3 regions of the Pseudundibacterium arcticum genome follow, and region 3 is predicted to be linked to each of the others. Evidence: predicted binding sites of a transcription regulator. Region 3 holds the regulator's gene; each other region holds the start of a gene.
The links. Region 3 encodes LexA, which represses DNA repair genes until DNA is damaged. Its sites were predicted from a motif close to ACTGTATNNNNATACAGT; they were not measured.
Positions count from the first base shown of each region.

Region 1: the regulator LexA is predicted to act here: its motif matches at 1,144-1,161, upstream of imuA (translesion DNA synthesis-associated protein ImuA).
Region 2: the regulator LexA is predicted to act here: its motif matches at 694-711, upstream of ACFOFO_RS23535 (LexA family protein).

Region 1 covers NZ_JBHRTP010000052.1:25,646-27,915, reverse strand. The annotation lists gene ACFOFO_RS16140 (Y-family DNA polymerase) at 1-418, opposite strand, end outside; gene imuA (translesion DNA synthesis-associated protein ImuA) at 351-1,043, opposite strand; gene ACFOFO_RS16130 (IS1182 family transposase) at 1,487-2,270, opposite strand, start outside.
Region 2 covers NZ_JBHRTP010000091.1:52,180-54,449, forward strand. The annotation lists gene ACFOFO_RS23525 (PIN domain-containing protein) at 1-344, opposite strand, end outside; gene ACFOFO_RS23530 (AbrB/MazE/SpoVT family DNA-binding domain-containing protein) at 341-583, opposite strand; gene ACFOFO_RS23535 (LexA family protein) at 719-1,144, shown strand; gene ACFOFO_RS23540 (Y-family DNA polymerase) at 1,163-2,270, shown strand, end outside.
Region 3 covers NZ_JBHRTP010000101.1:605-2,874, forward strand. The annotation lists partial or broken gene prpF (2-methylaconitate cis-trans isomerase PrpF) at 1-689, shown strand, start outside; gene lexA (transcriptional repressor LexA) at 784-1,455, opposite strand; gene rpsF (30S ribosomal protein S6) at 1,712-2,104, shown strand; gene priB (primosomal replication protein N) at 2,210-2,270, shown strand, end outside.

The DNA.
Region 1 (2,270 bases), on a different contig from region 3:
GTGCCGTGGGCGCCGTACCCAGTCTGGCGGTGAACCCTAACGCACGGATGCTCGCGCTGAGTCTTCTACATAACAGATGACAACCGCCAAACAGTCGCTGGCTTGCCGTGACATCGAGCAGCACGGCAAAGCCTTCTGCGTATGTCACTTCGGGGGTGAACTGGAGCAAGGTCATCGCTACACTGTCCAACGCCCGCTGTTCTTGCACCAGGTCACGCTCCAGCAGCGTGGTCTCCGGCGCGATGGCCGAGACGCCGCCGCGGCGCATGCCGCAGCGCACCCCGCTTCGCGCCGCCAGGGCAGACGTCACCAGCACGCGATCGTTGTCGATGAGCGCGTATTCGCCTTGCTCACACCACGACGGCCGCAGAGCTTCCAGCGGAATAAGTGGCAGGTAAACGCCGATCCAGACGCGCATGATGTTTCACATTGTCTTGGTGAGGGCCTACTGGCATGTCGCTCAGCCGGAAATAAATACTGTGGTCGGCTTGCGGGCCACGGCGCTTGAGGATGTCGATCTGGATGCCGGCGACGGCCGGTTGCAGCACCAGGCGTAGCGGTGACGGCGAAGGGTCCTGGCTATTGGCCGCCGGACGTAGCAGCCAGAACATTGTGTCCGAGGACTGTGCGGCCAGATGCAATCGGCGCAGCGCGTCGGTGCGTACATGGGACAGCCAGAGCAGGACCGCACCGCAACTGCCATTGCGCAATATCTGTTCGGTGGCCCACAGGGCGTCTGCGGTGCCTGTGGTTGGTAGCCATAACAGGTTGCCAGTTGCGATACCCCACTTGCGGCAGGCGGCGACGTCGGGCAAATGGGGAGGCTGGACCAGCGCGATGCGCCGCGTCCGGGACAGGCTGACGAGTGCCGGTTTCAACAACTGGATCTCGCCTATACCGGGCTGTTGAAGCAATAACTCGATCAGTGCGGACCGCGGCCAGCCGTGCTCCGGGAGTTCGTCGTCCAACGAACGGAAGCCGGATGACAGGGTCGCGGATCGATAACGCGCCATCTGATTGGCACGCCAGATGAGCTGGGGCATCTGGGCCACCACGCTAGCAGCGCCCGTCAAGATTTGCGTTTGTGTGTGCATAAGGGGTTCCTTTACTTGCATGAAGGCAAGAGAAAGGCAGTTACAATATACTGGATAAATATACAGTATATTAGCAAAATCCCTTAGCTGTTTTGCTTATGTTGGCGACATTCGCATATCACTAATCGCAATGAATTTATCAATGTAGCAAGCTGCGCGGCTATGACAATGAGACTATTCATCGCTATGGAGTCTGGACCACCATGAGGCCCCTGAGAACGTCCTAGGAGGCTGTCGGACTCAGGGTTTTTGATTCATTTTTCGATGATTGGCAAGCAAATCCAGACTTGTTAGCGTTTTAATTCGTCGGAATGGGCACGTGAGAGCCATGCGGAGCGGATTTTGTGCTTCGCGAGTTCGCTGCGCACGCGTATTTATGCTCTTTTTTCTCGTTACGCCATGTTTAAAGTGCTCATGCGTTTTAAGTTCCAGGCCAAGGCGACCAGATTCCATTCTTGACGTACTTTTTCCACGCCGCGCAACAGAAACTGCCTGAATTTCATCACATGCTTGATGATGCCGAACACCGGTTCTACCGTCTGCTTGCGCAGCGCATAGTCGGCTCGGCCGCTTCGCGTCGTCAAGCGATGCGCCATCCGCGTCACCGCATCGGCATCGTCCGGCAGCGGCTCCGGTTCCGCGAAGCGCGCCAATAGCCCGGGATAATGGGCTTCCCGCCCCATTGCGATCATCGGCTCAACCCCCGCTTCGACACACGCGTCCACATTGGCAGCACTGAAGTAGCCGGTATCGGCACACAGCTGTTCCGGCTTGCCCAGCTCCGCCTCATGCGACTTGAGCATGGCCAGCATCGGCTTGATCTGCTGCTTGTCGTTGCACGCGTGCGTCACGCCGGTGGCGACGATCAGCATGCTGCCAGCATCGACCGCACACTGGCCGTTGTAGCACTGCTCAAAGCCGCCGCCCGACACCTTCATGATGCGCGACTGGTCATCGGTCAGATTGATCTGGTCCTTGTCTTGCGGACCCGTGGTCGGCGGCTCGGGATCTTTGCCGCGCGGCTTCTTCCCCGCCTTGCGCTGCGCGTCCCGACGGGCGCTCTTGGTATCAAATTCCGCCTGTTGGGCCGCATCGCGTTCCCGCGCCCGCTCTTCCAGCTTGCGCTTGGCCTCGCCCATCACAGCCAGCCGTTCTTCGCGCCGCGCAATTTCCTGC
Region 2 (2,270 bases), on a different contig from region 3:
ACGGTATATTCGCAACCTACCTTGTTCGCGGATCGCTCGATGAGGCAATCCGAAAAATCTGCTTTTGATCCCGCAAAAATACTTAGTGCTTTGATCGCTGTTTCAGCGTTTTCCACCGCCAACTCTTGGGTTCGAAGTAGCATTTCAAGAATTTCGACGATCTCCGACTTGGTCGCGTTGTAGCAGCCCTGCATCACCCACACTAATTCAACAAGCGACACGAGCGTAATGAACCCCGGTTCTTCGTTGGACAGCGCATTGATTACGGCCGTAGCGCGTGGTGACTGCTTCGGATCGTCCTGAGCGATGTATCGCACCAGGACATTGGTATCAAGACCTATCATCGCGCTTTGGCTCCCTGCGAGGCAATTGCTTCATTCATACTCTCGATCGTCACAGGCATAGCAGGCTTGCGCAGCATGCCCTTCAGGGCTAGGACGGGACTGGTAGCCGGGACGATTGCGTACTTGCCTTTTTCGATTTCAACAAATTCAATCCGGCTGCCGGCGTCGAGACCAAGTGCAGCCCGAACGGCTGCCGGGATAGTGATCTGACCTTTTGAGGTTACCGTTGCTGTTGACATGATAATCCTTTCATTCTTACATATACCTTACTTTAATGTAAGGCATGAAAATTGTCAAGGAGCAGGATTGAATAAAAGAGGCACTTGCCGAACTTCACGAGCTTACATATACTGTACGAACATACAGTATAAATTATGAATGCTCCGGTCCCTCTTTCTTCCCTTCCCTTGGTGTTGACCTTGTTTGACGCGGCGGTTTGCGCCGGCTTTCCGTCGCCGGCCGCTGACTATGCGCAGCGCCGGATCAACCTGAATGAACATCTGCTGGTGAACGAGCAGGCCTCGTTCCTGTTTCGGGTACGTGGCCTTTCCATGATAGGCATAGGCATTTATGACGGTGATACCTTAATTGTCGATCGCTCGATTACGCCTGCGCACAACCATATCGTGCTGGCCATCGTCGATGAGGAATTCACCGTGAAACGTCTTTACCGGCGCGGATCCGATGTGAGGTTATTGGCAGAGAACCCGGCGTATCCTCCGATTGTGCTAAAGGAAGGGCAGGAATTGCGCATTTGGGGTGTTGTCACATTCAACTTGCACAAGCTACTGAATGTATGAGGCGATGGAGTGGGCGGTATGCAGGGAAAGACTCGCAGTATCGCACTGGTTGACTGCAACAATTTTTATGTGTCTTGTGAGCGCGTGTTCCGGCCGGATCTGCAAAATCGGCCGGTAATAATTTTATCCAACAATGATGGCTGCGCTGTTTCAAGGAGTAATGAGGCAAAGGCACTGGGCGTCAAAATGGGCGTGCCTGTCTTCAAGATCCGTGACCTGGTGCGAGAGCATGGGATCGAGGTGTTCTCATCGAACTACGTGCTGTATGCCGACATGAGCAACCGGGTCATGTCGATACTGAGCCAGTTCTCTCCGGTCCGGGAGGTCTACAGCATCGATGAGGCCTTCCTGGATCTGACGGGATTCACTGATATCCAGGAGCGGGCACGCTCGATGAGGGAGCGCGTGTACCAGGAGACCGGCATTCCAGTTTGCGTCGGCATTGGACCATCAAAAACGCTGGCCAAGCTGGCCAACTTCGTGGCCAAGCGGCACCCGCGGTCCAATGGGGACTTCAATTTCAATCTGCTTTCCAAGTCCCAACTCAACAGCGTTCTGCGTAATATCCCGACCGAAGAGGTCTGGGGCATCGGGCGCCGTCTAACTGCAGCTTTGAGCAGCCTTGGGGTCGAAACGGTCCTGCAGCTGCGCGACGCGGACGCCCCCAGCATGCGCCAGCGCTTCGGCGTGGTGATGGAAAAAACTATGCGGGAGTTGCGCGGTGAGCCCTGTATCGAGTTGGAAGAGCTGGCGCCGGCCAAGAAGCAGATCATCAACAGCCGGTCCTTTGGCCAAGCCGTGACCGCGATCGAGGATCTGCAGGACGCCCTTGCCCACTTCGTCAGTAACGCGGCCAAGAAGCTGCGCGATCAACACTCTATCGCCGGCATGCTGCAGGTGTTCATCATGACGGATCGATTCAGGGAGGACCGCCCCCAATACTGTCCGAGCGTCACCATCCCACTCACGACGCCAACCGCGAATAGCATGACGCTGCAGGGCTGGGCGCTGGCTGGCCTAGCATCCATGTACAAATCGGGCTTTCATTATAAGAAGGCCGGCGTCATCCTGAGCGAGGTCTGTGATGCCTCCCGTTATCAAGGGGATCTGTTCGCGGCCGTTCCGG
Region 3 (2,270 bases):
TTTATCGAAGACGAGCATCCCAGCACCGCCTTGCTGCCTACCGGAAATGTTGTGGATCAGTTGGATGTACCCGGCATCGGGCGCATCGAGGCGACATTGCTGACGGCCGGCAACCCGACGGTGTTTATCGAAGCAGCCGCCATCGGCCTGAGCGGAGTGGAAATGCCCGTGCAAGTCAATGCCGATCCGGAATTACTGGCACGCTGTGAGGCGATCCGTTCGTACGCGGCGGTCATCATGGTCTGGCGCCGGATGTGGCAAGCGCCACGCGCGAGCGCCCGGCGACACCAAAACTGGCGTGGCTGGCACCGCCTGCCACGTATTTGAGCAGCGCCGGCGAAACGGTGGCGGCAGAACGAATCGATGTGCTGGCGCGGATTTTGTCCATGGGCAAGCTGCACCACGCGTTTACCGGCACCGGGTCAATTGCGTTGGCGGTGGCGGCGGCCTTGCCGGGATCGATCGCCGCGCGCGTCCTTGCCGCAGCGTCGGGTGCGCGGGGTGCGCTGCATGCTCAGGCGAGCGGTGACACGCCAGCAGCGCCAGCGCAACTGAGGATCGGCCACGTGTCAGGACGCCTGATGATCGGTGCCAGCGTGCGGCACGGCAAGGCCGGATGGCGCATGGAAAAGGCGATCCTGTCGCGCAGCGCCCGCGTCATCATGTCCGGCTGGGTGCATTGTCCATGATCGTGGGCAGCCGCCTGCTCAAACCAAGGGTCGAACGCATGATCGCGTTCGGCAGCCGTCAAGTTTGGCCGCAATGACTATCGTAGAGGTCGGATCAAGCCCAGCTGCGCAATAGCCCGACCGCCAGACCCTCGAGTGCAAAATCATCGCGCCCGGCTTCCACCCGGATGATCTGAAAATCGGGATTTTCCGGGTGCAGTTCGATCACGCCGCCGGTTTTTTTATAACGCTTGACCGTGACATCGTCACCCAGGCGGGCCACGATGATCTGGCCGTTTCGGGCAGTGTCGACCTTTTTGACTGCCAGCAAGTCGCCATCGAGTATGCCGACGTCGCGCATCGACAGCCCGCGTACTTTCAGCAGGTAATCGGGTTTCGCTGAGAACAGGGCAGGATCCACGTTATAGCTTGCCTCGATATGCTCTTGCGCCAGGATAGGGGAGCCGGCGGCGACCCGTCCGACCAGTGGCAGGCACAGTTGCATCAGCGCCGGATGCGGCAACGCCATTTGCGTACCGAAACGCGGCGCGCCTGCGCCCGATTGCCCGCCATCCATGTCGCGCAACCGGATGCCGCGCGAGGTGCCCGGCGCGATCTCGATCGCGCCCTTGCGCGCCAGCGCCTGCAGATGCTCCTCCGCCGCATTGACTGAGCGAAAGCCGAGTTCGGTCGCGATCTCGGCGCGGGTAGGGGGGAAGCCAGTGTTGTTGATGGCATCCCGGATCAGGTTGAGGATTTGTTCCTGGCGGGCGGTGAGCTTGAGCATGGTGATTGGCGCTGCGCGGGCAGCGTATGCTGTGGATATTGACAGGCTGTATTTTTGTACAGTATTAATTCGAATGCAAGGGTAATTTGATTGCCTGGTCCGATTTTTTGGCGATAGTGCGCCTGTCGGCCGAGGATAAGGACTTGAAAGCGTTGAGTTTTCTGCGGTTTTGAGTTACTATTTTCGGCTTTCCTCTTCCCACACTCGTCTTGACGCCGAGGTGGGCGATTTTTCAATCCGTCCAAAAGGAGATTACATGCGTCATTATGAAATCGTATTTATCGTGCACCCGGATCAAAGCGAGCAAGTGCCTGCAATGATCGAGCGCTACAAGACCAACGTCACGGCCCGTGGCGGCAAGATCCACCGCGTTGAAGACTGGGGCCGTCGTCAGATGGCTTACATGATTCAAAAGCTCGCCAAAGCGCACTATGTCTGCATGAACATCGAATGCGACAGCGAGACCTTGACTGAAATCGAAACTGCATTCAAATTCAATGATGCGGTGCTGCGTCACCTGACCGTCAAGATGAAGAAGGCAGAAACTGCTCCGTCGCCGATGATGAAGTCGGTTCAGCGCGAAGATGCAGCCAAGCACCGTACCGAGACACCTGCACCTGCAGCTGCGCCTGCTGCTGCAGCGGCCTGATTGCGCTAGTTGCGGAATATTCGCGTCATTCAGGGAGCGTGAGCTAGTTTAGTGAGTCAATTCCAGAGTCAGCTTCAACTGGTTGCCAGCATTGCCGAGCGCGAGATGTTGCGCTACACGCCGGCAGGCATTCCGATTGTGTCAGCGCGTTTGCTGCACAGTTCGC